Regions from separate parts of the Paenibacillus rhizovicinus genome, predicted to be linked through region 2. Evidence: riboswitches for the same ligand, from Rfam matches in the RefSeq annotation. Region 2 holds a riboswitch; the other holds the start of a gene.

Region 1 (15,324 bases), 1.9 Mb from region 2:
TAGGCGCCTACGGTTTCTCCGGCGTTCTTCAGGATTTCCATGACGTCCGTCAAATAGAATTCGCCCTGCGCGTTATGGTTCGTTACTTTAGCGAGCGCCTGGAACAGCTTCTTATTATCGAAACAGTACATGCCCGTATTGATTTCCGTAATCTCCGCCTGCTCCGGCGTGCAATCCTTCTGCTCGACGATGCGCAGCACGTTGCCGGCATCATCGCGAATGATGCGGCCAAGGCCCTGCGGATTCGGCACGACTGCCGTCAGTACGGTTGCTGCCGAACGCGTTCCCGTATGAATGCTCAGCAGTGACTGAATCGTCTCCGAAGTCACAAGCGGCGTATCGCCGTACAGGATGACCGTCGTGCCTTCTTCTTCGCCTAGCAGCGGCTCCGCTTGCTGAACCGCATGCCCGGTGCCCAGCTGTTGTTCCTGGAGTACGATCTCTACGCCGGCTCCAAGATAGGAACGAACCGTCTCTGCGCCATGCCCGACAACGACGACCGTGCGCTCGCAAGCGGCATCCTTCACCGTTTGAAGCACATGCGCCACCATCGGTTTACCGCACACGGGATGCAATACTTTATATAGTTTGGATTTCATGCGTTTTCCTTGACCTGCCGCAAGGACGATAGCCATTACTTTCACGAATGTCCCTCCACCCTGAGCCAATCTACGGCTCATATTAATGCTCTACTGAATATAGCGTATCACAGGGCAAAAGAAAAGAGAGCCAAATGGCTCTCTTCCTTACTACCCCAATATTCCCATTAAGCGCCTTCTTCAATAACTTCTTCTTCCGTGGCCGCACGCTCGTACTCAGCGAGTACGGCAGCTTGAATCTTCTCCCGTGTCGTCGAAGAGATCGGATGTGCGATATCCCGGAACTCTCCATCCGGCGTACGCTTGCTTGGCATTGCCACGAACATACCATTGTTTCCGTCTATCACACGAATATCGTGAACGACAAACTCATTGTCAATGGTAATGGAGGCGATGGCCTTCATGCGACCTTCGGAATTTACTCGGCGGAGTCTAACATCGGTAATTTGCATCTGTGTTCACCACCTTTGCCTATCGAAGACTTGGTGTATACTTCCACATTACGATGCGAATTCCTTCATGATTCTGGAAAATACATGGTTAGTTTTTAAATATTTTTTCAAATGAAAGATTATTCTATTTTATTCGACTTATATCGATACGATAAGCTCAATTTCGACAAGCACGTCCTTCGGAAGCCGCGCCACTTCTACGGTTGAGCGTGCAGGCTTATGGTCGCCGAAATAAGAAGCGTAAATGGCATTCAATGCTGCGAACTGGTTCATGTCTTTAATGAAAACGGTCGCTTTGACCGTATCGGAGAGCGTTGCTCCCGCTTCTGCCAGAACTGCCTCAAGATTACGGAACACTTGATGCGTTTGTTCCTCGATGCCGCCCTCAATCAGCGTGCCGTCGGCATTCAATGGAATTTGACCGGACGTAAAGAGCAGGTTGCCCAGCTTAATCGCTTGCGAATAGGGCCCGATCGCCGCAGGCGCGTTCGTTGTCGAGATCATTTGCGGTTGTTGTTTCGTCATGTACATAGCCTCCGTTATTTCTCTAGTCGATTGAAATAGTTGCCTGGAATGACCGTAGTCTGCTTCGTCTTCAAATCCACGGCCGTCAGACTAGCAAGTGAGACGTAGTCCTCTAGCAGCCGCTCCTCGGTATCGAGCTCGCCGGATTCCACGAATACGCCAACGCCGGCGACCTTCGCATTGAATTCATAGAGCAAATCCATCATGCCCTGAATCGTACCGCCCGCTTTCATGAAATCATCCACGATCAGCACGCGCGCTCCTTCTTTGAGCGCGCGGCGGGCCAGCGACATCGTTTGGATGCGCTTATTGGAGCCCGAGACGTAGTTGATGCTGACGGCGGAGCCTTCCGTTACCTTATTATCCCTGCGAACGATGACGACCGGCAAATTCATGCACGCAGCCGTTGCATAGGCCAGCGGAATGCCTTTGGTCTCCACGGTCATGATTACATCGATCTCCGCGTGCGCGAAAGCCGTCGCGAACATGCGGCCAACGTCCGCGAGCAGTCCCGGCTGCCCCAGCATATCCGTCATATATAAATAACCGCCGGCAAGCACGCGCTCTGGCTGCTCCAGCTGGCGGCAAATGCCGTTCATTATTGTGAGCGCCTCTGCGTCAGCCATCTTCGGCGTATATTTCACGCCGCCGGCCGCGCCTGCAAGCGTATGAAGCTCGCCAAGCCCTTCCTCTTCGAACACTTCTTTAATAATCGCCAAATCTTCACTGATGGACGACTTGGCAGATTGATAGCGATCTGCAAATGCTGTTAGAGAAATTAACGTATGGGGGCGCGTAAGTAAGTACTGCGTCATCTCAACTAACCTTGCACTGCGTTTTAATTTCTTCAAACCGTACTCCCCCCATGCTAAATCCGAATAATATAAAGTCAATATACCATTTTCATACGGATTTAATCAAGGTTTACGTCGGCTTTATGTCAGCATTCTTACCACGTAAACTTCTTTGCAAAATCCGCGCAGTCCATTATAAATCCTGGACACCTTCGCTTCCTTACTCACAAGTCCGAAAACGGTCGGCCCGCTGCCTGACATGAGCACGCCGTCCGCGCCCAGCCGCTGCATGATCTCCTTCATTTGCAAGACTTCCGGATACAGCTGCAGCGTAACGGTCTCCAGCACATTGCCGAGATGCGAGCACACGTCCATGAACGATCCGTTTGCAATCGCTTCCACCATGTCTTTCGTCGAAGGATGCTTTTTCAGCTCGGAAGCCCGCAATTTTCCGTAAACATCGGCCGTCGAGACATTGATCGGCGGCTTCGCAAGAATGACCCAGCATTGCGGCGGATTCGGAATGCGTTCCAGCTTCTCCCCGCGTCCGCGCGCTATGGCCGTACCCCCTGTCACGCAGAACGGCACATCGGAGCCGAGTTCCGCGCCAAGCGTGCAGAGCTCGTCCTCAGAGATGCCGAGCTGCCACAACCGGTTTAATCCGCGCAGCGTAGCGGCTGCATCGCTGCTGCCGCCCGCTAAGCCCGCCGCTACCGGGATATTTTTGTCCAAATGAATATATACGCCCTTACGAACGTTATAACGATCCTTAATAAGCCTGGCTGCTTGGAAAGCCAGGTTCTTCTCGTCCAACGGTATGTATCCTGCCTGGCTTGATATAAAGATGGAATCGCTTTGCAGCTCCTCCATTTCAAGACGGTCGGCCAAATCGACCATGGTCATGATCATTTCGACTTCGTGAAAACCGTCCTCGCGCTTGCGCATCACATCCAAGAGCAAATTGATCTTGGCCGGCGCCTTCTCATAGATCTTCATGTTCGATTCACCCGTCCATTATCATTAAACTTCACATATTATAACAAAAGGTCATAAGAAAAGCTAAGATGTCGGCGAGTTTGCTGCTGCATCCTCTCCATCTTAGCTGATTGATCCCGTCATTATACGTCATTATTGAACCATGTGAGGTGAATGGTGCTGCGCGTTGGCAATGGCTTGCTGCATATATGGCGGAATGGTCGATGCGGCCGATCCTGAATTAGGCTGTGCGGCAGCGGCATAGGAGCGCCCTGCGTTATTGTTATTGCCCGGCATCGGTGCCCGGTAGCTCTGCGCCGGCGGCTGTGCTTGCGCTGCCTGCTGCGCCTGATGCTGCTTCGCTGCGGCCTGCTCTGCGATCTGGATCGCGCGTTTCACCATATTGCCGGCATCCTTCGCTTTAATGCCGCCCCAGCCCTCTTTCTGAACCGTGTCATAGAACCCAAGATCCTTGGCCAACTCGTTCTTTAACTGCTCGCTCATCGTACCGCGTCGTCTTCGGGACATGTTGTCGTCTCCTCCTAGGAATCGTCATGGTACTGTTAGTATGGTTGTTTTCCCCGATCTCATTCGAGTCAGGCCGTTAGACGACTACCGTTACCCGCGCAAAAAAAATGCAAGCAACCCAAACGCCTTCGCGCTTGCTGTTGCCCGCATCTTACAAGAAATCAAACATTTTGTTTGTTTGTTACTGTATATAGGTAATGCGTACCTGACCATCGTCGCTGTCAACCATCACTTCAACGGATGCCGTCAAAATATCGGCGTAGCTGTAGGACACACGCTTGAATGCATGCTGCTCCTGATCAAGTCTGACAATAAATACAGAAGGGTAGATTTCTTCTAATACACCGGTCCGTTCAATAGTCTTTCGACGACCACCGTTTGCACGAAGACGTATTTTGGAGCCGACATGGGTTTCCAAACTGCGTTTAATCTCCAATAGCGCATTTTTAGCCATTGTGCACTACCACCTCTTTCCTTGTCCATTATAACCAAGGTCAGGTGATTTGTCAAAAAAATTTAATTATAACAGCGGTTTTAATAAATTGTCAATAAAAAAAATCTTTATTTTTTCGATCCCATGTCTATTTTATCCCGGCTGCAACAACTTATACCGTCGCCTTCACGCCCGTCAATGTACGGGGTTTCGGAAGGCCTACCCGATATTTGCCTAGTGTCTCGATACCGCCGACTCCGTCGATGCCGCTGATCGTCCCATGAATCACGTCCGTCAAGTTGATCGTTTCGCGAATCGGCGTGTAGCTTGCTTTAATCGCCACGTATACGGGGTCTAGCGCGTGAATGAGCACGCGGCCAGGAGAACTCGCGAAATTCGATCCGGACTGCAGCAGCGCCTCGTAATGCGACTGGCAAGCGCCCGCTACAATAATAAGACCGTCCCGGTTCCGCTCGTAATCCCGCGCAATTCGAACCGCATCCACGAAATTTTGCGAATTTTTGTAGGATGCCAAATTGCTCAGATCGTTCTGCTCGCGGTTCTTCAGCACGCCGTCATGACCGGTAATCACGATCACGTCCGGTTGGATCTGCGGAAGCAGCCGATATACGGCATCGGCCATTTGTGACTCATGCACGAATAAGCCATGGGCAGGAACGCGCATTTGCGTGTACAGCTGCATGCTCTTCTTCATATAATTACTGTCGCCATCCAAATGCAGCACTCTGCCAGGCACCTCGAAGAAAGGCTGGTTCTGGTTTTGCGCCCGCAGCAGCTCCCGCTGAATGATTTGCTGCTCGCGCTCCTCCTGCATCCGCTGCGTCGATTCTCCGGCCTTGAGCCGAGCTTGCCGGATGGCAACCGGCAAATCGCCGTCCTTAACGACCGATAAATCGACTATGGGTGCATCTGCAAGCAGACGATAGTCCGTACCCTTCAGAATAGCTGTTTGCTGATCGATTGTCGCAACACGAAAAAGGACGTCCCCGCCGTAGGATTTGCGGACGACCAGGTCCCCTTGCATCATGGGCAAATCACCTCTTCGTCTATCCTATGGGGAGACGCCCCTGATGGTGCGCTTCTTTATCATGTTTTGCGGAGGAAGAAGAAACGACTGCTCGCCCTTTAAACAACGCATTAGCCTCTTCCTTCGCCTTCCCTGCTGATCTCAAGCCTCTAGGCCTATGCGGGCAGGCCTGCTTGCCGCAGCGCATGAGCGAGCGCGGCGAATTCCGCCAGCGACAGCGTCTCGCCGCGGCGGGACGGGTCAATGCCGCAGCCCTCCAGCAAGGGCCCCAGCAGCTCGCGATTAGCTTTGCCGACATACGCGGTCAAATTGTTGGCGATCGTCTTCCGCCGCTGCGCGAAGCAAGCCTGTACGGTGCGGAAGAAGAACGCTTCGTCCTCCACCTCGACGGCCGGCTTGTCCCGCAGCGCCAGCTTAATAACCGCCGAATCGACATTCGGCTGCGGAATAAACACCGTATGCGGCACGATACAGACCAGCTCCGGCTCGCAGTAATACTGCACGGCGACGCTGAGGCTGCCGTACTCCTTGCCGCCCGGCTTCGCGGCCATGCGCTGCGCAACTTCCTTCTGAATCATGACGACGATGTTCTCGAGCGGCAGCTTTTCCTCCAGCAGCTTCATTAGAATCGGCGTCGTCACGTAATAAGGCAAATTCGCCACGACGCTAACGCCGGTTAGTCCTGCGAACTGCTTCTCCATCAGCTCCCGCAGATCGAGCTTCAGTACGTCTCCGTGCTCGACATGCACGTTCGGCGTATCCGACAGCACATCCCGCAGAATCGGAATCAGCCGGTTGTCGATCTCAATCGCCGTAACGCGTCCCGCTTCGGAAGCGAGCTGCTGCGTCAGCGCTCCGATGCCCGGGCCGATTTCAAGCGCGCCTTTCGTTTCGTCCAGCTCTGCAGCACCGACGATTTTACGCAATATATTTTGATCGATCAGGAAGTTCTGTCCGAGGCTCTTCTTGAACGTGAAGCCGTATTTGGCGATAATGTCCTTCGTGCGCTTAGGCGAGCTGATATCCACTGTCGCTTTAGATCCTTCTGTCATGCTGTTTATTCTCCTTCGCTCTCCATCGTTTGCAGCGCGCGCTGGAATTCTTCCCGCGTAATCCGGAACGTAGAGCATCGTTTAAAAAACTGTTTGCCATTGGCATACCCGATTCCGAGCAGATTGCCCATCTTCAGCCTGCGCTCCGCCGCTTGCGGGTGGACGAGCAGACCGGCCTGCATGAGATCTTCCATCGTGACCTCCGCCAATGCGCCAGTCCCTTCGGCAGCTTCTGTCCGCAAATTCGCCAGTGCGTGGCGTATCGCTTCCGGAGAAGCGTTCTCGACGCCGATATCTCCCTTATAGAGGGCCTCCGACTGCGGCAGGAACGCGTGCTTGCAGCCCGGAATGCGCTGCGCGACGATTTTGCGTATCCGCTCGCCCGCATGGTCGGGATCCGTGAATATAATAACGCCCCGCCGCTGCTGCGCCAGCTCGATTCGTTTCAGCACGGCCTCGCCGATAGCGGAACCGCCTGTTTCAATCGTCTCGGCCGCAACGGCACGCTTGATGGCCACCGTATCGTCCTTGCCTTCGACGACAATGATTTCCTTGATCATGGACGCCCATACCTTCCTTTCAAACCAAACATTCGAATCAGACAAACATGCAAAAAGAAGAGGCAGCGCCTCTCCTTATCATGGCATATTTAAGCATGAATTACGATATGAATGAAGAAGAAACGGTTATCGCTGCCTTTGCATACAGCGCAGCCTGTTCCTTCCTCACAGAGCTAATCAAATGACTGCACGAACCGGGTTTCTATAGAGACTCCGGCTTTTTCGGTCCCAGCACGTATACCGTGTAGCCCCGTTTCCGTCCGAAGCGATTCGCATAAGACTCGCTCTCGAAATACACGTCGATCTTATTGCCTTTGACGGCACTGCCCGTATCTTCAGCCCGGCGGAAGCCTATGCCTTCAATATAGACCCACCAGCCGATAGGAATGATCTTCGGATCGACTGCAATCGTACGACCTTCCGTAACATACGTACCCGATGCGGTAATGCCGTATTCCGGATGGCCCTTCGCTTTGCCCGTCGATGCAACGCCGGCAGAGTAAGCCGTCAGCGTGACGTTCTTAATCACTCTCTTCGCGCTGAACGTAACGCCCCGCTTCGTCATCGTGGACGATTGGGACTTGGCGGACAGCACAGCTACTTTCGGCTCGGGTTTCTTCGTTCCGACCGAGACCACCTGATTCACCGCCGGCTGCGGCGTCAGTTTCTCGACGAGCGATTGCGAAACGAGTACGCCGTCGGCAAAGACCGTCTCGTAACGTTTGACGACTTTACCTTGCTTGCCCGGCTGGACAAGCTTTTGTTTTCCGAGCTCGAGTTTCTCGTCGTTCTTCTTCACGACCGTGAATGGAACGTCGTAAGTCGTCTCGGAGTATTTTTTGTCGATCCGCGTGACCGTGATGGTCATATTGGGTTCTAGCGCAGCCGTTAGCGAAGGGAATACCTTATCTTGACCGCGAACCTCTATATCAGCCTGATCGATCGCCGCCTGTACAGTTCTCTCTGTCGTGTACAACGTCTTTGCTTTGCCATCAGCCTTAACAACAAGCGGTACCGCCTGATCGATGATGATCCGGTCGCCGTCGCTTATTCCGCCATCCAGCGGCATCGACACCTTATCGTGCGTGCCAATAGTTATGGCTTGTTCATCCAGTAGGCGTTGAAGGACCCATTGTTTCGTGGAGACAATGGTTTCTCGTCCATTCAATACTACGGAGACATGCTTGTCAGCCGTTCCGTACAACAACACCAAAAACATGAAAGTCATAGCGATTGAGATCATGGCGCTTAGCACAATTAAACGCACGTTCTCATGCTTCCATCGCAATGCGAAAGACATGCTGGATGATCGTTTCCCATGGGTGTCCTTAAGCTGGAGTGCTCCCACTTCTTCGGTCCTCCTTACATAGCCCCGCCGCCTTGTTATGCATGATAATAGACGCGACTATAAAGTATTAGCGTGCTTAGCACGCATTTTCCATATTCCTCCCCGGCTTGCGACCTCCACGATACACCCTATGTCGTCAGTTTACGCATTATTCAAACAAAAAGAAGCCCGACGACAGAGGATCTGTTTCGTGGCTTCCATTAGAAAATGGGAGCATGGATTGCATGCACGAGGTTGATCTCTCTTATAGACGCTTGCGAGGTTAGCTGTCGGATTCGGGCGTGAGAGTCGCCCTATTCGCTCGGGAAGCGAAAACTTCATGCATCCCACTGCGAAATTCACCCCAAGAAGATTTTCAATGTCTCTGCTGTCCGCTATGATACGAACAGTTTCAACAATTGGTTCCCCCGCTCTCCGTTTGCCGGAGATTAAGCGATTAATTGGAAAACGAATACATCTTTTGTAGCTCTGAAATGAATGATACAGTCTAGCGCTGCACATTGTAAAGAACTGATTAATGACGATTTTAGTGAATTCCAAGGAAAAATCCGTGAAAATCAAGCGATTTTCTGATCAAAAATCATTTTTATCACCGGATTTCTCCTAAATGCTTACTTTCAGTCTCGTTTTCATGAGATTCCAAAACATCTCTTTGCATTTTCGCTCGTAATTTCCCCAATTTCTTCTAAAGATTTGCTTAAAATATCCGCCATCGTATTTGCTACAAGACGGACGAAAGCCGATTCATTTCGCTTTCCGCGATGGGGATGAGGAGCCAGATAAGGGGCATCGGTTTCGATCAGCAGCCGGTCCAGCGGCACCTTAGCCATGACCTCTTTCGGTACCCTCGCATTCTGAAATGTAAGCGGTCCCCCGAAGGAAATATAGAAGTTCATATCGAGGCATTGTTTCGCCGTTTCCCAGCTGCCGGAATAGCAATGCATCACCCCGCCAACTTCGCTGGCTCCCTCCTCCCGGAGAATCCGCACGACATCTTCATGCGCGTCGCGGTTATGAATGACGATTGGCTTGCGTTTCTCTTTGGCAAGAGCGATCTGCTGCCGGAAAACGCGCTGCTGAACGTCCTTCGGCGACGTATCCCAATGATAATCGAGACCGATTTCACCGATGGCCACGACCTTGGGATGATCGCATAATGAAGCGATCCAGTCCAGATCCTCCGGCTGCATATCAATGCTGTCGACGGGATGCCAACCGATGGCTGCATAGATGAATGGATACTTCTCGGCAAGCGCGATCGTCGTAGGGATGGTCTCCCGGTTAAAGCCGACATTGATCAGCTTCTGTACGCCGTCTGCTAATGCTCTTTCAATAACCTCTTCGCGATCTTCGTCGAATTTATGCGAGTCTAAATGCGTATGCGTGTCGATTAACATAACGTTGAACGTAACCCCTTTCTACATTAAAGCAAATAATTCGCGTATATTCGCGGGCAGCCGGTGCGCTGATTCAAGCAGCGGCTCTTCCGGGTAATACAAGTGATACTTCCCTTGATGGATGCCTGTAATGGAGCGGACAATATCGGAACGTCGAGAGATTTCCGACAAATGGTCCTCTCCCGACAGCAGCAGAATCGGCGGTTTTTCTTCTTTATCCGCACGCTTCGTCGAGCCCGGACGATAAACATGGTAGGGCATGTCATACGGAAAGTCAATTTCCAGGTGATATTCCGGATGGAGGCCAATGGCGCTGAACTGGTTTCGGATTTCCTGCCACAGCTTCTCGTCCGGCTGATCCATCGTAATGTACTTGTAGAGCCTGCGGTCTAAGAAGCGATGGCATAAGTCAGACAGCACGGCGTCCGCTTCGTTTGCCCATGCGGAGAAGGCGGTCTGAACAAGCGCTTCGTCAAGCGCCAGGTAATCTCTAATATCGATTGTCCCGGAAATCAGCTTCTCGAGCGGTGACATCATCCATTTGAAGGTATAGCCACCCCCGTGAAGTTCCTTGGCCCTGCGAAATATTTGCCTGAGGATAATTTCCGAGCTTCGCGTCACCGGGTGAAAATAAACCTGCCAATACATTTGATAACGAGACATGAGATAGTCCTCGACGGCGTGCATCCCGCTTTCCTTGACGACGATCCGTCCCTGATGCGGCCTTAGAACCCGCAATATCCGCTCCAAATCAAAGGTACCGTAATTAACCCCCGTGAAATAAGCATCCCGAAGCAAATAATCCATGCGGTCCGCATCCATTTGACTCGATACTAAGGAGACTACGATCGGTTCATGATAGGTTTTGCAGATCACCGCAGCGACCCGTTCGGGGTACGAAGGATCGAATTGACGAAGGACTTGATTGATCTCGGTATCTTCGAGTAGAATACGGCAGGTCCAAGATTCATGGTGCGCGTCAAACACGTCTTCAATAGAATGGGAGAACGGGCCATGTCCGATATCATGAAGCAGCGAGGCGCATAGGGCGACGAGCTTTTCTTCTTTCGGCCAGCCGGCGTAACCGCTTCGCTCGAATTGGGAAATAATTTTTCGGGTTATTTCGTAAACGCCGAGAGAATGAGAGAATCGGCTGTGCTCGGCTCCGTGAAAAGTCAGATACGAAGTTCCCAATTGCCGGATACGGCGCAAGCGTTGGAATTCACGCGTATTGATTAAATCCCAGATCAACTGATCTTGCACATAAATGTATTTGTGAACCGGATCCTTGAATACTTTTTCTTCGGGAAGACGTTCCTTGGATTGTCCATCAGCCATTTTACACACTCTCCCATCGTTCGTTATTTCGACATAATTGTCGAACAATTGTCGAATTGTGTCACATTTCTATTTCCAATATGTACGGCGTTGTTGTACTATATTAAGTATATTTGAATGCTTTACTGTAGAGAAATTGTGGCTGTTACTGCTCTTGTTCGCCATGGAGAGCGTGTTGACTATTATGGGAAACGTTGGTATTATTAAGACATAAATTGATAGAATTTTGTCGAATCGTGGCGACTGAACAATATGAAAGGGGAATGATAGTTATGATGAAATCTACTGGTATCGTTCGCAAAGTTGATGAGCTCGGTCGCGTCGTTATTCCAATTGAATTGCGCCGCACGTTGGGCATCGGAGAGAAGGATGCACTGGAAATTTACGTAGACGGCGAACGGATCATGCTGAAGAAATACGAGCCTGCTTGTATCTTCTGCGGAAACGCCGAAAACGTCGCTTATTTTAAAGGAAAAATCGTCTGCAATGTTTGTTTGACGGAAATGCCAACTCCTATTACAAAATAAGAGACAAAACGAATTTTATAGGTTATAATGATATTATCCAATTTGTTAATTCTAACCTTTTTCATACTCCTTGATGCCTCCCTGGGCCAATATGGCCAGGGGGGTCTTTTTTTATTTCTTCATGACTTCATTATAAACATCCCGCTTCTGAAGCCCTCGATCTACGGCCGTCCTTTTAATCGCGTCCTTACGGTCATCGTTTTGCGCCTCATAATGAGCCACATGCTCTTCCACGCTGAGCGAAGTCCACCATGAACCCTCTTCCTGCTGCGCAGCTGCTGCTTCAAGGGCGCTGATCCCTGCAATAACCAGGCAGTACTCGCCAATGGGTGGATGCTCCTCTAACCAAGCCATGCACTCCGTGATTGTACCGCGGACGATTTCTTCATGCCGTTTGGTCAGCTCGCGGACCATCGCGATTCTCCTATCTCCCCATAATTCCAGCATCACGGGCAGCGTCTTGGCAATGCGATGCGGCGACTCATAGCAGATCAGGGTCTCTTCCTGCCGCTGCAGCTTATTCAACCAAGCGGTAAGCGGCTTGCGATCGCGCGGCGGGAAACCCGCGAAGAGAAACCGCTCCGTCGGCAGGCCGGAGACGATGAGCGCCGATAATGCCGCATTCGCGCCCGGAATCGGCACGACGGCCAGCCCCCGCTCTGCTGCCGCGGCTGCCAAGTCCGCCCCCGGATCCGAAATCGCCGGCAGTCCCGCATCGCTTACGAGCGCAATAGACTGACCGGACTCCAGTAATCGAATCAGCTCCGGCCCGCTTGCATCCTTATTATGCTCATGATAACTGACAAGCCGAGCATTGATTTCAAAGTGGGCCAGCAGCTTCCGGGTCTGTCTCGTATCCTCCGCGGCGATCATATCGACTTCCTTCAAGATACGTATCGCCCGGAACGTCATATCCTCCAGATTACCGATCGGTGTTCCTACTAAATATAACGTTCCGGCGGTTTGGCTCCCGGACTTTCCGGTTGTTTGAAAGCTGTGCTGCACGATCATTTGCCCGTCTCCTTCGCCGCAGCATCGACTGCGTGATCTCCGTAGTAAATACGCATCAGTTCTTCATTATATTGCCGCTGCTCATTGTATACGATCAGCGGTGGAAGCATCCTTAATTCCGGCTTAGCATCCCGGACCGCTTCAATCAATACCATATTGGACTCGGCCTCCGCGCTCGGATGAACGAATCGCATCCGCTTCGGTTCCAGCTTCCACCTGCGCATCGTCTCCATAATTTCAATAAGCCTGGAAGGACGATGAACCATTGCAACCCGGCCGCCCGTTCGGACAAGCTTTGCGCAAGCTGCGACAATATCGTCTAATGTCCCATTGCGTTCATGGCGAGCCATGGCAAAATGCTCGTTCTCGTTCTGATCCCCCGTACCGGCTGGCATATATGGAGGGTTCACCGTGACAACATCGTACATACCATGCCCATTCTTCTTGTGAAACTCTCGCAAGTCCCCTTCGTATACCGTGATACGGTCTTCCAATCCGTTCGCGGCAATGCTTCTGCGCGCCATATCCGCGAGCCGCGGCTGGATTTCCACGGCATCGATCGTCGCCTTCGTACGCGTCGTCAACAGCAGCGGGATCACGCCATTGCCGCTGCACAGATCCAAGATCTTGCCGCGCGGCGGTACAGCAGCGAAACGAGCCAGCAGCACGGCGTCCATCGAGAAGCTGAAAACCTCCCGGCTTTGAATAATATGTAATTGATGCGTCAATAAATCATCGAGTCTTTCGCCATCGGCCAATACCACTTCTTTAACCACGTATCCCTGCTCCTTACTTCATTCATCTTTAATATGCAAACAAGACCCTGTGTTAGAGGGTCTTGTAAACTAACCGCGCCGTTTGTCGGCCGCGAAGATGCTTCCTATTAATCTTTATTGAGAAACGAAAGGCAGAACAAGCAATCGCCTTCCGTACGCAAATGCCCATAATACAGGTTACAAATATGAAAACCTTCATGATAAAGTCGTGCCAAGTTGTCATAGCCTTGACCGATTGCCGAAGGATCGCCCGTCAATACCTGTTCCTCGTGCGGTTCGGCCTCATCTACCGTCTCATCGACGATGATTGGCTCCGGTTTCGGCGTGTAAGCTGCCGTTTCCCGCTTTAATACTTTGCGCAGCTGTCCGTTTTCTATGCTAAGCCGGTTGTTTTCTTCAAGCAGCGCCTTGATTTTCTGCTTCATGGAACCAAGCTCCGTGTACAAGCTGCCCATATGCGCTTCCAAATTGCTAATTTCGCTAAAAATGTCTTTTTTCAAGTTTCCACCCCAAGGCTATACAGCTTCGGATTTCACATGGCCGGTTGGCCTTACTTTACGACGACATCATCAAGCGGTAATTCTTTCGGTTTGCCGCCGACATCGAATAATTGCACATACACTGACTTCGAACCCGCATTGATACCCGTTACTTTGCCTTCCCCATACGAGGTGACAACGACTTTGCCAATGGCCGGCAGTTCCTCACGAACGCTTTCATAATTGTCGTGTTCGTATTTGAGGCAGCACATCAGACGTCCGCATAATCCGGAAATCTTCGTTGGATTAAGCGACAAATTCTGATCTTTCGCCATCTTAATGGACACCGGTTCGAAGTCGCCAAGCCATGTCGAGCAGCAAAGTACGCGTCCGCAAGGACCGATGCCGCCCAGCATCTTCGCTTCGTCACGGACGCCGATTTGTCTAAGCTCGATCCGGGTACGGAAGACGCTTGCCAAATCTTTGACCAGCTCGCGGAAATCGACGCGTCCTTCGGCCGTAAAATAGAAAATGATTTTATTGCGGTCAAACGTAAATTCGACATCGACCAGCTTCATCTTCAGCTGATGGTCGCGAATTTTCTCCAAACAAGTCGCAAACGCGTTACGAGCCGCCGATTTGTTCTCGTCGACGATTCTTGCATCGTTGTCTCCCGCAATGCGAATGACCTTCTTCAGCGGAAGGACCACGTCCGATTCACCGACCTGCTTCGGTCCTACCACGACTTTCCCATACTCGATCCCTCTTGCCGTTTCCACAATGACGTATTGTTCCTTGTCCACTTGGAAATCGACGGGGTCAAAGTAATAGATCTTGCCCGCTTTCTTAAAGCGGACACCCACGACAGTATACAATTATTCACCCCTCCTGTACGCGGATCAGCAGCTGCTCAAGCGCCAATTGCGCCGATACGTGTGCGCGTATGCGTTTGCCCGCTTCCAGCGTGTATTCCAGGCATGCCACCCAGCCCTCAGCCGGACGCGCGTATGCCTGTTTGCCAATCCAATCAAGCTGATCTATAAAAACGAGCGACTCATGTCTTCCGGCTTGAAAATGAATCATATCTTTATACCACAGCATCAACAATGACAAAAGAAGCTGCGGCTGTTCACCAAGCTCCGTCTTCATGATCTGCTGCAAGGACATCATCGCCGCGGTGAACCGGTTCAGACTGTCCTTTCCCAATTGTATCACTACGTTTCTCATTTCTGCAAACCCATTCTGCTGGATAAGCGCCCTGCATGCATCGAGACCCGAGGCCAAGTGAACGGCAGCGCGGGCTGGCAGCTGAGGCAGGCCTTCATTAACAAGCGTCTGCAGCATCTCTTGCGGCGCAAGCGGCATGAACGTTACGAGCTGCGTGCGCGATCGAATCGTCGGCAGCATCGCTTGTCCGTTCTCGGTAAGCAGCATGGCCACAATAGGCGATCCCGGTTCTTCCAGAAACTTCAGAAGGCTGTT
Region 2 (15,324 bases):
TGCGTTCCTTGGCATCGACGACAGACACGGTATTGGTGTCGCCATTTGCAATGTACAGCGTATCCCCGTCCTTGCTCATGACAATGCTGCTGCCGGATTGGGGCGCGGGAGAGGCAGAATCACCGGAATGCGAACAGCCGCTTAACAACGCCATAACGGCGAGTGCAGCTGCACCCGCCGTTAGTTTGATCGCCCGCCATCCGTTATTTTGTAATTTTGACCGGAAGAAGAATAGGAGCAATCCCATGATCACCATGTCCTTTCTGAGGTTGAGGCACCGTATCGCCATCCGTGTTGCCGGAATCGTCGCCTTCCTTATAAACATCGCCGGTATCCCAGAATTCGCTGGCCTGCATGCCTTCATCCAGCGTAGGCCCGTTGATGACCTGGCGGAAGAAGGATACATAGCGATCTTGGATCGCATTCTGCTCGAGCGCTTTCGGAGCGTCCGTGTCGCCGCTCGTATTCTTCAAATGTTCCAGCGCCAGACGGAATACAGCCGACACGCCGCCAGCCGTGAACGCATCGTAATTCGCTTCTTTGCCGTTCGTTTTGTAGGCTTTCAGGTCATTATCCCAAAGCTTCTCGTCCATAGCGACATACAGCTTGCGTGCCGCATCCCGGTATTTCTCGTCCTCGGTGACGAGGAACGCGGACGTCAAACCGCGAATCGCGCCGATCTGAGCTTTGAGCGTCGTATCCGAGTTCGCTTTGCCTTTCGCCGTATCGTATCCGGTCACGGCCAAGCCGTCTTTATTGATCAGCGTATTCAAAATAAAGTCCGCCTGTTTCTGAATCATTTCCTTGGCTGCGGCGCCTTGCTCGGTCTTCAAGCCTTCCGCTGCTTCGCCGCTGGCATAGCCGACAGGCAGCCCGTCGATGGCGCGTTCGAACATCCGCAGCGCTTCGATCGTATAGCCGGCCTCGAACGTATCGACCTCCGTGCCTTGCTTGTCGCCGTTAGACTCCGTCACGAATGCGCCGGCTTTATCGTTCCAATGGCGATTCTTCACATTGTCGAACACGGATAGCAATACGTCGCGCGTAACCGTGTATGGATCCGTGGAGGCGATATCGTTGCTGTCGTCCGCATCCACGTTGACTGCCGGCGCGGCAGGGAACGGATCGCCGTCGAACACGCGGGCAAACGCCGGATTGCGGTTCGGATTCGCCGTACGCTGATCGGTCATGCCGAAAAATTCCGACGTCGGCCAGAGCATCAGCCATTGATCCTGCAGCAAGCTGCGGTCATCGCTGACTTTAAGGCTCTTCGCAGCGGTGAAGTCCTTGTCGCCGTTCTCTTCCACGTCGACCGCATGCGGCAAATAGCCGCCTTGCGCGTTCGCCAGCGTTCCAATGTTCTTGTTCGCCGGATTGTAGAACAGATTATCGCGGACATACAGCAGCTTGTTCCACACCTCGTCGGTCAAAATCATCCCCTGCATGCCGTCGACCGAGCTGACGCCCAGCTTCAAGCCTTGATCGTCTTCCGAACCTTCTTTGGCCGTGGAAGCATCCACTTCCTCGTCGCTCTTCGCATCGTGCAGGTTGCCCAGGAAATCGCCTGCCCACAGGGATTGCTTCAGCATCGTACCGCCATAGGCGGCGGGAATCAGCTGTTTCTTCATTTTATCGCGGTTCCAGCGAAGGGAAGCGAAGTTCACTTGGTAATTCGGGATATAAGCACCGTCTTCGCCGTCGGCGAATTTGGCGGTGTCCACGTCTTGATTGTATTCCGGGTCGCCCGATGCGTATTCGATGAAGGTCGGGAACATATTCTGCTGAATGTCCTCCGCCGGTTGACCGACGCTCTCGGCCATATGCTGGAAGCGCGAAGCGAGCAGTTCATTGTTGGACACGCCTGCTTGTTTCGCTTCCTCCGCCGTTGCCGGGCCGTTCGCCAAGTGAAGGCCCAGACCGGACTTCTCGACGACTTCGTACATCGCCTCTTCGGAATATTCATAGGATTCGATGCCGGCCTTGTAGTCGAAGGCAGTCGGCTGATCGATTTTGCCGGCGTCCAATACGTCGAGATCGACGCCGAGCGATTCCGCTAGCGGTTCGCCGGAAAGTTCGAATTCCGCATAAGCGAACATGTTGCCCGCCGTATCGAAGTTGTAATCCGATACTTTCACGTGCACGTCGTTGTCGTCGCAGGCCGTCAAAGCTACTGAGCAAGCCAGCAGGGCGGATATCGCTGCGGCTCCCGTCGTTCTCTTGCTCCAATTCATTTGAAGAAGTCCCCTAACTTATAAAAGAGTGGTGTACGTTCCCGAGTTATCAATAATGAGAATCATTATCACACAAAGCGAATTCTACTCCCTTTTCATTATGTTGGCAATGGTTTTTTTACTGATTGTCCGATTTGCCATAAAGTTTGTCCTGCCGGTTAACAAGCCTGCATAGCTTATAGTTAGCGGCGTTGTCTGACGGCGTATGTCGCTGCCGATTATGATTTCGATTCCGAAGGGGAGCGGCTGTTGCCATGCATGAATTCCAACATATTTTCATCAGCATCATTATAGAAGCTTTTCCGTTCATTCTGCTGGGCGTCCTCGTCTCGGCCGTGCTCCAAGTTTTCGTCTCGGATCGGCTCATCGCGCAGCTGACTCCGCGCAATCCGATCGCCGGCGTGCTGTTCGGAAGCCTGCTCGGCTTGCTGCTCCCCCTTTGCGAATGCGGCATGATACCCATCGTGCGCAGGCTCATTCGCAAAGGCATGCCCGCCTATATCGGCATGGTCTTCATATTCGCGGGGCCGATTATCAATCCGATCGTATTCGTCTCGACGTTCAATGCGTTCAGAGCCGAGCCTTCGATTGCCTACGCCCGAATGGGGCTGGCTTTTGCCGTATGCATACTGCTCGGAATGGTCCTCTACGCCTTCATGAAACGGAATCCCCTCAAGCTCGGTCTGCAGTCTTTCGTATCGCAAGGCTCGCGGCTGCCAGACGACGACAACTACCAATATAATCACGGACATGTGAACGGCGGGATTCAAGACCGCATCCAGGCGACGTTCACGCATGCTTCTGAGGAATTGTTCGATATCGGCAAATATTTGATCATCGGCGCATTCATCACCGCGCTCGCGCAGTCCGCGCTTGACCCTTCGCTGCTCCATCAAGTCAGCGGTTCGCCCGCGCTGGCGTCGCTCTTCATGATGGCGGCCGGATTCGTGCTCTCGCTCTGTTCGACCTCGGATGCCTTCGTCGCCTCGTCGCTGCACGGCATCTTCGGTCCCGGAGCGCTGCTCGCTTTCCTCGTCTTCGGCCCCATGGTCGATGTCAAAAGCCTGCTGCTGCTCTTCGCCGCCTTCCGCAGCAAGATCGTTGTCGTCATCGTCGCTTTTCTGATCGCCGCGGTATGGATCGGTTCGATGCTTACGGAGAAGCTCGTATTCGGAATCTGAGGAGGAGCAGCCTTGATTACCCTGTCGACAAAACAACGCAGAAACATCGTTCATCATCTCATCCGATGCGGCATCCTTGGCGCGTTCGGACTCTATATCGTCTATCTCGCCCGCACGGGCACGCTCGTCCTGTTCGTCGAACCGAACCTTGCCGTCCCGGTTAAACTGTCCGCCATCGGCCTGTTTGCGACCGCTATCTATCAGTTCCAATCCGCCGTTCAGGAATGGCAGGGCATCGAAGCGGCCGCATGCGACTGTAACCACGAGCCGCCCCGTTCGCTGCTGGCCAACTTGGTGGTGTATACTTTGTTTCTGCTCCCGCTCGCAATCGGGATCATCTTCTAAACTGGAAAAAAATACATGTCCTGAAAGCGCGATATTTCGCATAAACGCTTCCAGCGTATCCATACTAAGGGTACAAAAGGAGGTGATTACGATGGCTTCCAACAACTCTCTGGTCGTCCCCCACGCACATGCGGCGCTCGATCAAATGAAGTATGAAGTAGCGCGCGAAATCGGTATCGCTATTCCCCAAGACGGATATTACGGCGACATGGCAACTCGCGACGCAGGCGCAATCGGCGGCAACATTACGCGCAGACTCGTGCAAATGGCTGAAATGCAACTTGCAGGCAGAGCTTCCCGTTAAGGCAAAGCAATGACTCTCCAGGCGGCACACGATGCCCGACAAAGAAAAAGCTGCCCCTGCGAGCCGAGGCAGCTTCTTTGCTATGTTTCAAGGCGTTTCACGCAGCGCCTGTTGACCGTATTTCGGCGTATAGCGGAACATGTTCGCCAGGTTGTAATTGCTTTCGAACAGGATGCTTGCGGACCAAGTACCGGAGCGGACGGAGAAATCATACAGAATCTCGCCATGCGTCCAATTCCGCTTTAACTTGATGGAATCGACGGCCATTTGCCGGAATGCTTGAACTTGTTCGCGGGTCATGCCCTGTTCCGATTGTCCAATACGGCCGTTCTTGCTCTCGATGGGATTGTGGCGAACGCCATATTTCCCGACAACGTTATTCCGAATTTGAATGATGACCGTTCCCGCTAAAGAATGAAGCAGTTCTTCTTCCAATTGTTTAAATACGAAATCAACTTGCCGAGCCAATGTCATTGCATCGAGTTCCATCTGTCTCCTGCCTCCGCTACCTAATTTAGGATTTATTTTCCAGTTCATCCTACAGACCCATTATAGGACAGACCTTACCAGCTTACAACTATTTTTTTACAAAAACCTTACAGTTTTTTGGTTCTTTCGACATCTACTCCGCTCGCCCCTTCGGTTCTTTCGACACATTGCGATCGGATAGGACCAATATAGACAAAAAACAACGCGATGATATAATAGGATTATTCCAAAAATAGGGGGAAAGCAGGATGCAATGGTTCTCTGCATTATCGGTTCGGAATAAGCTGCTAACAGGCTGCTATGCGATCGTAGCCATCTTTTCAATTGCGCTTATACTTGGTTTGCTCCTTACGGGCGGCAGCATTCTTCTAGGCCTCTCCATAATGGTCATTATGGCAATTATCACCTATCCTTTAGCCGGCGTAATAGAGAGAGCGCTTACATCCTCCATTCAAGACATGACATCCATTGCGTTCAGCATTTCCAAAGGCGACTTTACGCAGCGGGTCGATGCCGCTTCTACCGCTTCGCTCGGCGAGCTCGGCCATTCGTTCAACAGCATGGTGGACAAGCTGCGCGATATCCTCAAAGAAACCTCGACCATCTCCAGAGTCGTGAACGATACGAGCCGCAGCATCTTCGATAAGAACGTCGCGCTCAAGCAAGTGATGCAGCAGGTTGCTTCCTCGGCCGGCGAGCTCGCTACGGGCGCAAACGAAATCTCCGAGGACGTCTCCGATATGGCGGAATCCATCCGCGAGATCGAAGATAAAGTAAGCGCATATACCTACTCGACCAAAGAGATGAATCAGCGTTCGGAGCAGACCCTGAGCCTCGTTTCCCGCGGCAGGCAGGCGGTCGAAAGCCAGTCGCAAGGGATGAACCGCAACGTGGAAGCGACTTCCCAAGTTGCCTCCGCCATCGAAGATCTGGCGAAGAAGGCGCAAGGCATCTCTTCCATCACGCGCACGATTTCGGATTTGGCCGAACAGACCAACCTGCTGTCGCTCAACGCTTCCATCGAAGCGGCGCGCGCAGGCGAGCACGGCCGGGGCTTTGCGGTCGTCGCGCAGGAGGTGCGCAAGCTTGCCGAGGAATCCACTTCGTCCACGAAAGAGGTATTCACGCTCGTCCGCGACATCGATGCCGGCGTACAGCAAGCGATCCAGAACATCAAGGTCAACGAAGAAGTCGTACATATGCAGCTGCAGATGCTGCACGACTCGGAACATATTTTCACGGAAATCGTGACAAGCGTCGAATTCATAACCACCCAAATCGCCCAGTTCTCTCGCGAAAGCGATGCGATGCTGGAGAGCGCCCGCAAAATCTCCGGCTCCATCCAGAGTATCTCCGCCATCACGCAGCAATCCGCGGCAGGCACGGAGCAAGTGTCGGCTTCCATGAACGAACATATCGGATCCGTTCAAGCCGTCGTCGAAGAGACCGAGAAAATGCAGCAAATCGTCATGCAGCTGCAGCGCACGATGTCCATCTTCAAAATCTGATTACATAGCGCAAGAAAAGCCGCTCTCGGTTGAACCGAGGCGGCTTTTTCATTTTGTGCTGCAGCTTTAGCAGTCCTTGAACTACTTGGAGCTTTTACTTTATAGGCCTTTAGCGTATTCGTATCCGACCGACTGCAGGAAGGCGCGCGCCAGCACGGCATGGCCGGCTTGGTTAGGATGCACGCGGTCCCATGCGAGCGTCCCGGAATACAGATGCTCCAGCACGCGGTTAAACGCTTCCTGCGTATCGATGAACAGCGTATCGTATTTGGCGGCGATCCGTTTGACCGCGGCGCCGTACAGATCCATCTGCGCCCGCATCCGGTCGTTCGGATTCGGCTCGATGAAGAACGGCGTCATGAGGACGAGTCCCTTCAGCCGCGGCAGCGTGCTTGCGACAAGCGCCTCCAGCTTCTCTTCATACTCTTCCAGCAAGACATGCGATTCCCTCATCGTCGGAGAATCGAATTGACGCCAAACGTCATTCGTTCCGATCATGATGGACAGCCAGTCCGGTTTCAAGTCCAGAACGTCGGTCTGCCAGCGCGCCTCGAGATCGCGGACCGTGTTGCCGCTAGTCCCAATATTCACGACGCGGATGCCGAGCTCCGGGTATGTCGATGTGAGCAGCGCATCCACGACGCCTACATAGCCTCTGCCGATCGCGTTAAACAGTCCTTCGCCGACAGGTCTTGCACGTTCGCAATCCGTAATGGAGTCGCCGATCATGACCAGCTTCTCGTTTTTGCCAATACGCATCGATGCGTACCTCCTCTTAGTATTCTCCCAGGAAGAACTGAATCGTCTTGTCATTAAATCCCGGTAAGCCCTCATGTCCGAAATCCGGATAGATTTCCAGCCGCTTCGGCGCGGTGATCTTATTGTAGGCCGCAAACTGCGTGGACGGCGGACAGATGGTGTCCATCAAGCCGACAGCCATCATAACCTCGCCTTGAATCCGGTTAGCCAGATGCTGAATGTCGATGTAGCCAAGCTTCGTGAAAATCTCATCTTCGCGCACATGCTGCGGATCGAAGTGACGGAAGAACGTTTTCAATTCCGAATACGCATCCTTCGCCAAATCCATTTCCCACACGCGGCGATAATCGCTGAGGAATGGGAAGACAGGCGCAAGCTTCTTGATTCTCGGCTCAAGCGAGGCGCAAGCGATCGTGAGCGCTCCGCCCTGCGATCCGCCCATCGCGTATACGCGCTCCGGATCGACTTCCGGGCTGTCGATGGCGATTCCGGCCAATTGCGCGCAGTCCAAGAAGATGTGACGGAACAGCAGATTGTCCGGATGGCCGTCCAACCCGCGGATAATATGGCCGTTCAGCGTGTTCCCGATAACGCCGCCCGTATCCTCGGAAGAGCCGCCTTGCCCCCGGCAGTCGAGCGAGAAGATGGAGAAGCCGAGCGAAACGATACTTAGTTTATCTGCCCATTCTCCCGCATTGCCGGAGTAACCATGAAACTGCACGACGGCCGGATGCGGCTGCTGCGAATGGCGCGGTCTGGCATATTTGGCATGAATGCGTGCGCCTTTGACGCCCGTGAAATAAAGATCGAAACATTCGGCTGTCGGTGTTTGGAACGCGCTTGGCACGAGTTCGATCGCAGGGTCCAGGCCCCGCATTTCGGTCAGCGCCCGTTCCCAGTAAGCATCGAAGTCGGAAGGTTTCGGATTGATTCCTGAATACGCTTGCAAGTCTTTCAGCGGCATATCGATTGTTGGCATCTGCTCTCCCCTTCTCATACATGATTCCTTATTATGTTACGTTCTAAGGACGGGCGCTGTAAAGTGCCGATCTGGACTTTTTGTTGAATGTTCGGCGCGATTGAGGGCAAAATGACATCATCAAAGGTGAAACGGCAGTCGACGGTCCAAAGGCGGCGCAGCGCGTTTCATTCCGGTGAAATATAAGCTTATATGTAAGCTTCGCACTTATAAAGACTTGTATTTCGAGGAGGGAAGAATATGCGGATGTTTCGGGGACCGCGGAAAGCGCTGCTGCTCGCGCTGGCATGGACGCTATTGTCCTCCGGTTCTGCGGACGCGTCGTTACAGGGAGGGGCCGTACGCGTACGGGCCGCATCGGATCCCCCTGCTGGCAGCAGCCAGGGCCAGAGCCAGCACAAGCTTCAAAGGCTGCAGCTTCCCGCCGAGCCCTCAGTCGATGAGAACGCCTTCTCTGCCCAGACGCGCAAGCGCAAGAAGCGAAATCGCGCCAAGCCGATATCCTGGGTCGCCCTGCAGCAGCAGTATCCAGGCTCCTTCGTGATTTGGGGACCCCGGCGCTACCGCCGAGTCGCGCTCACGTTCGATGACGTGCCCGATCCCAGATATACGCCGCAAGTGCTTGAAACGCTTGCCCGCTATAAAGTGAGGGCCACCTTCTTCGTCGTCGGCCAGCGAGCGGCAGCCCATCCCGCTCTTGTGCGCCGCATGGTCAGGGAAGGCCATATCGTCGGCAATCATTCCTTGAATCATCCCGTCTTCTCCAGAATCTCGCTTTATGCCATGCAGCAGCAAATTTCACGAACGGATTGGACGCTTCGGCCCCTCGTCGGCTACAGCCCGCGTTTCGTTCGTCCGCCTTACGGCGAAATCGTGCCTGCACAGGTAGAATGGCTGAGAAGCCAGGGATACACGGTCGTGAACTGGGATGTCGATTCCCAGGATTGGCGCAGCTTGGACAGCCAGTCCATCTTGATTAATATCCGCAGAACGCTGCAGCCGGGCTCCATCATTCTGCAGCATGCCGGCGGGGGCGAGGGACAAGATCTGTCCGGAACCATTGCCGCACTGCCGCGGCTGATCAAATTGCTGCGCAGCAAAGGCTACGTTATCGTCACGTTGCCCGAGCTGCTCGGACGGCCAGCCGGACGCAAGCTCCAATGAAAGCGAACAACGGCAGCCCGCCGGGGCTGCCGTTGTTCGTTTTGCTATTCGTATGACTCATCATGAACGTTCGATAAATTATGGCTGTCGTCTTAGCCGGTAATACGCGGCTAATTAAGAATAAACACTTTGACGTTCTGGAATCCGAACGCGCTTGCCGACTTCTGGGATTGCGGAACGAAAATATCGATCCGGTTACCGTTGATCGCGCTGCCTTGATCGGTTGCCACGGCCATCATTCCGCCGGACGGAAGTCCATTGTAATCATAGCCTGTAATGTACACTTTGCTGCCCATTGGAATGACGTCCGGATCGACCGCGATCGTTCCAAGCTTCAACGGGTTTCCAAAGTAGTCGACCGGTCCCCAGCCGTTCTCCGAGGCCGCGGCCGTATAGGCGCTTGCTTTTACCTGCATGACGTCCGTGTACACGTACGACTTGCCGTTGACGCTCACGTGATCGAGCTCAGGCTTCTTCGCCGCGACTCTCTTGGCCGTCTTTGCTTGTGCCTGTTTCGATGCCGTCTTCTTCGTCTGCTTGGCGGTCGTTTTCACCGCGGTTTTCGCGACTTTCTTAGCTGCCTTCGGCGCTTCAGGCGATTTTGCTTCAGCCGCTACGGCTTTTGGAGCCGGTTTGACGGCTTCCATTTTCTTTGCTGCCGCCGGCTTCTCCTTGGTCGCGATCGGCCCTTCGACCCGCGCGGATGCTGCATGGGCGGAATCAGGAATAACGAGCTGCAGCCCTTCGTAGATGTTGGCCGCGTCCACGAATGGATTGGCTTGCATGAGCGAATTGACCGTTACGCCGAACTTGTTCGACAGTTTCCAGAACGTATCCTCTTCATTCGCCTTGTACATGGCCTGCGCGTTCGCCGCGTGCGTCTGCGTGAGAATGGCAATGCCGAGCACCGCCGTTGCAATGCCCTTCTTCCAGATGTGATTCATGTTGTCGATTGCCTCCTTTGATTTACGTCATAGACCGAGTAAACAAATCTATCACGTCATCGCGAAGATGACCGAACCGCTGACAGAAGCGGAGCAAAGAAGTCGTCGTCGCATGCGGCCTGCGAGGTTAGTTGTCGGATTCGGATTGAGGAGTTCAACCCTACGCACGTAGAAGTGCGATTCACCCCAGCGCCAAGGCGCGGTGAACCCGTCATGTGATGGTCATCAGATGACGGGAACGGAGCTATTAAGCTCCAAAAGATCCCCCGTACGAGTATCGTTTCGGCTCGCGTTATAGAATAACATAGCAATGTTGCCAAACCTACCGGTAAATTCGACCACTCGGCATGTTTTAACCATTTTTAGGAAGGGAAATCGTGACCGTCGTCCCTTTGCCGGCGTGACTGGAAATGTTGATTTTACCATGATGGCCTTCAATGATGCGGTAACAAACCATCAGGCCGAGCCCGGTTCCGCTCTCCTTCGTCGTGAAGAACGGGCCGCCGAGCAAAGGCAGCTGTTCCTTGGGGATTCCGATGCCTTGGTCCGTAATGGACACGGTAATGTTACGGGATCCGGATGACTTGAGCACAATCGAGACGGTGCCGCCTTTCGGCATCGCTTCAATCGCGTTCTTGAGCACGTTGACGAACACCTGCTTGAGCTGGTTCTCCTCGCACAGCAGCATGGCCGAATCCACGTTGTACGCGGCTTTGAGCTCTACGTTATTCATAATGGCCTGCGTCTCCAGCAGCGTCAGCACGCTCTGGATGATCTTGATCAGGTCGTGTTGGCGGAACTGATTGGCTTGCGGCTTCGCGAGCGCCATGAATTCCTGCACGATGGAATTAATCCGGTCCAATTCAACGAGCATAATATCGAAATAATCGTGATAGCTGTCGATTCGGGTCTTCAGAAACTTGGAGAATCCGATAAGTGACGTGAGCGGATTGCGGATCTCATGGGCAATGCCCGCCGCCATTTGGCCGACAACCGACAGCTTCTCCGACTGGATTAGCGCTTCTTCTTCCTTCTTGCGGTCGCGAATATCGCGAAACACGCTCTGGATGACCGTCCCTCTGCCGGGGTAGTGGCGGATTCGAATGCTGGAGGCCTCGACATCGATGACTTCGCCGGAGACGCTGATCAGCTTCGATTCCGCGAAATCGCTCGGCTCATCCGTTTCGAACACCTTCTTGAGCCGCCTTCTCGCTTGCTCGCGGCAGTCAGGATGTACGTAGCGGCGCACTTCGGGATTCGCGAGCAAATCCGCCTCCGTCAAGCCCAGCAAACGCAAGCCCGCTTGATTCGTGAATAGAACCGTTTCGCCGTCATGGACGAAGATAGGTTCGGGCAAATATTTAATCAACCGCTGATAGCTCATGGAATCCGGTCCCAGCTCGCTTACTGCTTCCTTCGCCGCGGCTATCTTCAATTCGAGCTTCCGTTTCACCGTTAAAGCAAGCAAGCGATTGCAATAGATGGCTTTCCGCCTCATGTCCCAACCTCCGAAACGATTCTACTTGATGAATTCGCTTTCGTCAGGCCAATCCCTTCGGCATTAAAAACAATTAATTTTGTTTCAAACTGGTTTCGCGGTCATTCCGCGCGTCATAATGGCAATCCCGTCCTTGAAGATCGGCAGCACCCGCAATAATAAACTTTCAGTCGGTTCCGAATGCCCCGTATACGTGCTAACGAAGCCCTGCACGTAATAAAAGAGCACGCGTGCGCGGTTCGTCACCGCTTCTTCGTCTTCGCTGCCGCTATCCGCCAGATCCGGACCGACGACAAGCTGCAGCGCCTGCCTCAAATGCGCGAATATGCGATTGCGGATCACATTGAGTTCGAGCGCCGGGGCCGGGTCGTCCACCCGCACGGAGCCCGTCATGAACAGAACCGTCTGCAGACTGCCGTTGCGTAAGCAGAACGCGACAAACCGATTGCAGACCGCCACGAGCCGATCGAACGGCGTCCCGGCTTGATTCGCCATCTCCGTCAGAAATGCGTCCTCCAGCTCAAGCAGCGACGGAATGGCGATTTGCTGCAGCAGTTCCTCCTTGTTCTTGAAATATAAATAAATCGCCGTATGCGAGCAGCCGGCCTGCTTGGCGATTTCGCGCATCGTCACGTGCAAATAGCCTTTCTCGGCGAACAGTTCCGCGGCGGACTGCCGGATCGCGGTCTTCATGTCTTCCGTCATTTGTTTGCGCTTCGAAATCATTGCGAATTCAGCCCCTTTATTTAGTAACCAATGGTTACATAATAAGCGAAGGCGGCCGCTATGTAAAGAAAAGCGGCCCCGTAAGGGCCGCTTTATGCGTCTGCGATGCGGATTAGGAAGTGAATTCCTGTACCCATTCGCCGTTATAGTAAGCAACGCCGATCTTGCCGTAGTGGCTGCCTAAGATGTTCGCTTTATGTCCCGCGCTGTTCATCCACGCCGTCATGACTTCCTGCGGCGTTTGTTGTCCCTTGGCAATATTCTCGCCTGCGTAAGAATAAGCGACGCCGTAGGCACGCATCATATCAAATGGCGATCCGTACGTCGGGGAATTATGATCGAAATAATTGTTCGCATACATATCCTTCGCTTTATCCAGCGCGACTTTCGTCAGCAGCGTATCGGATTTCAGCGCGGACAGGCCCGCTTTGGCGCGTTCCTTGTTCACGAGCGTCACCACTTGCGCGGCGAACGTGCTTTTATCCGCCGTGTTCGTCGTCGTGCCCGATCCCGTCGTTCCGCCGGATGTCGAACCGCCGGCGCTTGTTACGGGAACTTTCACCGTCATGCCTGCCCAAATCACGTTCGGGTTCGCAATGGATGGATTCGCAGCGATCAACGCGCTTAGGCTGACTCCGTATTTCTTGGCGATCAGGTACATCGTATCGCTGTTCGTCACTTTATACGATACGGAAGTATTCACGGAGGCTGCTTCTGCTTTCTGCAGTGTTGCTCCTGCTCCGAGAACGATTAAACTTGCTGCGAGTACGCTTGCGACACCTGTTCGAATTGGTTGCATCTTCATGAAAATCCTCCTCATGTGTTCGATATGTGACCGTCTGTCTTTCCGACGCCACCCATGGTAACACGTGAGAATCGTCATTTCATCTCATAAAATCTTCCACTCTGAATTTCCTAAGGCTCCCTAACGCTCGAGAAACCGGCGAATTTCCCGGCTTAAATCATGCTTGGATTCTGATACAGGAAGTGCTGCAGCACTTCATCGTCAACGTAATCCAGGCTGTCCGCCTTCTTCAAATTGCAGTCCGCGCAAGCGCATACGCAGTTCGCCGGCGTCGATAAGCCGCCCTTCGATTTCGGCATCACATGGTCGATGGTATCGCCGAAATTTCCGCAGTAGCGGCAAATATAATCATCCCGCTGCAGCACGAGCAGACGGAAATCCGTCTTGGTGTACAGCTTGTGAATGAGTCCGGGATGAATGATGCCCGCCGCGCCTTCCTCCACCATGCGGACGGCCATTTCCATCGGAATTTCCGTCGACCAGCGCTTGCCCGTTTCGCGTTTGCCGCGAAGCCGGATCATTCCGCGGCCGCGGTCGTTCAACATGGAAGTCTTGAAGGAGAAGCTGCCTTTGACGGGGATAATGATCCGGTCCGGAGGCCGCACGACGGCCGACTCCGCCTCGCTTGCTTCCGCTGCCGGCTTCCGTTTCGCGGATTTGCCATTGCCGCGGCGGCGTTTACGTTTGCGTTTGCGCGGAGACGCCGACGGTTCATGGCCGGCATGCTCTTCTGTTGGCGTTTCTTCCACTTCTTCGGATGCCTGCGGCACTTCGGCGGCATCCTTCGGTTCCTGCGTATCCGGACGCCGCAAATCCGTTTGCTTCTTCCTCTTGCGGCGGCGTTTGCGCTTCGGCTTCGACGGCACCGCGGCTATTGCAGCTGCAGGCTCGTCCGCTTCGGCCGGCATGTCCGCCGGCCCGTCTGCCGGCTCGTCGGCCGTATCCGCAATCTCTAGGAAGTCCGCTTCATCCTGCTTGTCCTCGCGGCGCAGGTCTGCCTGCTTCTTCTTCCTGCGGCGGCGCTTGCGGCTTGGTTTCGGCACAGCCGTGCCGGTCTCGCCTTCCGTCGGCGGCATTCCCTGCTCGGAAGCAGCCGCCATTACGGCCTCGACCGAACGATCCGTAACGCCTGCCGCTGCCGGCGGATCCGCGATCCGTTTGCGCTTGCGCAGGCAAGTCCGGCAAGTTCCGCGCCTGCTGCTGCTTCCCGACCGTTTCGTAAAGGCGGAGAGCGGCTTCTCCTGACCGCAGGCCGTGCATGGTTTCAACTCGATCATCATGCTTTCGCTCCGTTCTCATCGTTCATATCAAAAGTCCGTGCAGCTTCCGGAACTGCTCCGGCGTCATGCCCTCCGCTTTGCCGAATGCCGCAATAAAGTGACTCGAATCCCGGTAGCCCGACAATTGGGCGATTTCTTTAATGGACAGCTTATTATCGCCGAAACTCATCATCTCTTTAGACTTAATGATGCGAAGCCGAATCAAATAAGCGTATGCCGTAATGCCGAAAGCTTGCCGAAACAGCGAATTCAAGTACCGCGGACTGATCTCAAGCTGCTCCGCCATGTCCGGAAGTCCAATTTCCGGATCCCCGTAGTGTTCGTCAAGCCAGTGCAGCAGCGGGTCTAATTTCTCCAAATATTGATAGACCGAAGAGCGTCCGCCCTTCTGCCCGTATATTTTGATCATGGTCAAGAATCGATACAGCGCCGCCGAGGCGTTGAGGCCCGTCCGATCGTCGTCCTTCTTGATCTGCTCGATCATGCCGAGAAGCTGCGATGTAATCGGCGCGTCTTCGTTCCAATGCAGCCATTCCGTATGGCGAATGCCTAGCGATGCCAGCATCGAAGCTGCCAGCTCCCCGCCGAACGTAACGTACAGCGTGGACCATTTCTTCCCGCCTTTGGCCGCGTAAGAATGGGGAACGCCCGGAAACAGCATGGATCCGCTGCCTGCCGGGAGGGAATAACGGCGCCCGTTGAGCAGGAACTCGCCTTCGCCTTCGATCGTTTGCAGCCAGTGAAAATTCGGGTAGCCCTTCGTGCGATCTATAGATTCCTGTTCCGGATTAAAGCCGATGCTATCCATATAGAGCGGCAGGTCATATTCGCCAAGCGTGAACATATAGCGGCTCATATGCCCGTTGATCACGATTTTCTTATGCCCTTCCAGCTGTTCCATATTATCATATCCTGCCAATCGTATTTTAAATATCCATCAGCTTCAGCTTACCATAAAATCTGCCTATTATCACTATTCATGCCAAAGGAAGCCGAGCGGAACCGAAAGCCGTACAGCTGCCCAAAATGTTATATGGTTTGGTTCTCAGTCCCAACGCTACCCGGCGTGATTACCCTCGCGGCGGCGGCGTCCTGATCGTGGGGCAACTTG

The links. Region 2 has a riboswitch for cyclic di-AMP ahead of GZH47_RS07845 (3D domain-containing protein). Riboswitches for the same ligand answer to the same signal wherever they lie in the genome.
Region 1: linked by a shared signal. The riboswitch ahead of GZH47_RS16060 (resuscitation-promoting factor) and the one ahead of GZH47_RS07845 (3D domain-containing protein) in region 2 are both predicted to bind cyclic di-AMP.

Annotation. Positions count from the first base shown of each region.
Region 1 is NZ_CP048286.1:3,581,612-3,596,935, forward strand. It holds gene glmU (bifunctional UDP-N-acetylglucosamine diphosphorylase/glucosamine-1-phosphate N-acetyltransferase GlmU) at 1-644, opposite strand, end outside; gene spoVG (septation regulator SpoVG) at 767-1,051, opposite strand; gene GZH47_RS16020 (RidA family protein) at 1,190-1,576, opposite strand; gene purR (pur operon repressor) at 1,591-2,427, opposite strand; gene ispE (4-(cytidine 5'-diphospho)-2-C-methyl-D-erythritol kinase) at 2,512-3,366, opposite strand; partial or broken gene GZH47_RS16035 (small, acid-soluble spore protein, alpha/beta type) at 3,700-3,873, opposite strand; gene veg (biofilm formation stimulator Veg) at 4,055-4,327, opposite strand; gene yabG (sporulation peptidase YabG) at 4,479-5,354, opposite strand; gene rsmA (16S rRNA (adenine(1518)-N(6)/adenine(1519)-N(6))-dimethyltransferase RsmA) at 5,510-6,406, opposite strand; gene rnmV (ribonuclease M5) at 6,412-6,966, opposite strand; gene GZH47_RS16060 (resuscitation-promoting factor) at 7,169-8,314, opposite strand; cyclic di-AMP (ydaO/yuaA leader) riboswitch at 8,551-8,759, opposite strand; gene GZH47_RS16065 (TatD family hydrolase) at 8,944-9,711, opposite strand; gene GZH47_RS16070 (HD domain-containing protein) at 9,733-11,049, opposite strand; gene GZH47_RS16075 (AbrB/MazE/SpoVT family DNA-binding domain-containing protein) at 11,322-11,576, shown strand; gene rsmI (16S rRNA (cytidine(1402)-2'-O)-methyltransferase) at 11,688-12,587, opposite strand; gene GZH47_RS16085 (tRNA1(Val) (adenine(37)-N6)-methyltransferase) at 12,584-13,363, opposite strand; gene GZH47_RS16090 (initiation-control protein YabA) at 13,471-13,818, opposite strand; gene GZH47_RS16095 (PSP1 domain-containing protein) at 13,914-14,717, opposite strand; gene holB (DNA polymerase III subunit delta') at 14,722-15,324, opposite strand, start outside.
Region 2 is NZ_CP048286.1:1,681,861-1,697,184, forward strand. It holds gene GZH47_RS07795 (beta-propeller fold lactonase family protein) at 1-247, opposite strand, end outside; gene GZH47_RS07800 (hypothetical protein) at 204-2,231, opposite strand; gene GZH47_RS07805 (permease) at 2,486-3,412, shown strand; gene GZH47_RS07810 (DUF1980 domain-containing protein) at 3,425-3,757, shown strand; gene GZH47_RS07815 (alpha/beta-type small acid-soluble spore protein) at 3,849-4,061, shown strand; gene GZH47_RS07820 (O-methyltransferase) at 4,149-4,550, opposite strand; gene GZH47_RS07825 (methyl-accepting chemotaxis protein) at 4,799-6,058, shown strand; gene GZH47_RS07830 (SGNH/GDSL hydrolase family protein) at 6,158-6,817, opposite strand; gene GZH47_RS07835 (acetylxylan esterase) at 6,834-7,796, opposite strand; gene GZH47_RS07840 (polysaccharide deacetylase family protein) at 8,037-8,960, shown strand; gene GZH47_RS07845 (3D domain-containing protein) at 9,071-9,904, opposite strand; cyclic di-AMP (ydaO/yuaA leader) riboswitch at 10,007-10,202, opposite strand; gene GZH47_RS07850 (ATP-binding protein) at 10,257-11,402, opposite strand; gene GZH47_RS07855 (TetR/AcrR family transcriptional regulator) at 11,487-12,128, opposite strand; gene GZH47_RS07860 (CAP domain-containing protein) at 12,241-12,933, opposite strand; gene GZH47_RS07865 (HNH endonuclease) at 13,086-14,213, opposite strand; gene GZH47_RS07870 (AraC family transcriptional regulator) at 14,236-15,114, opposite strand.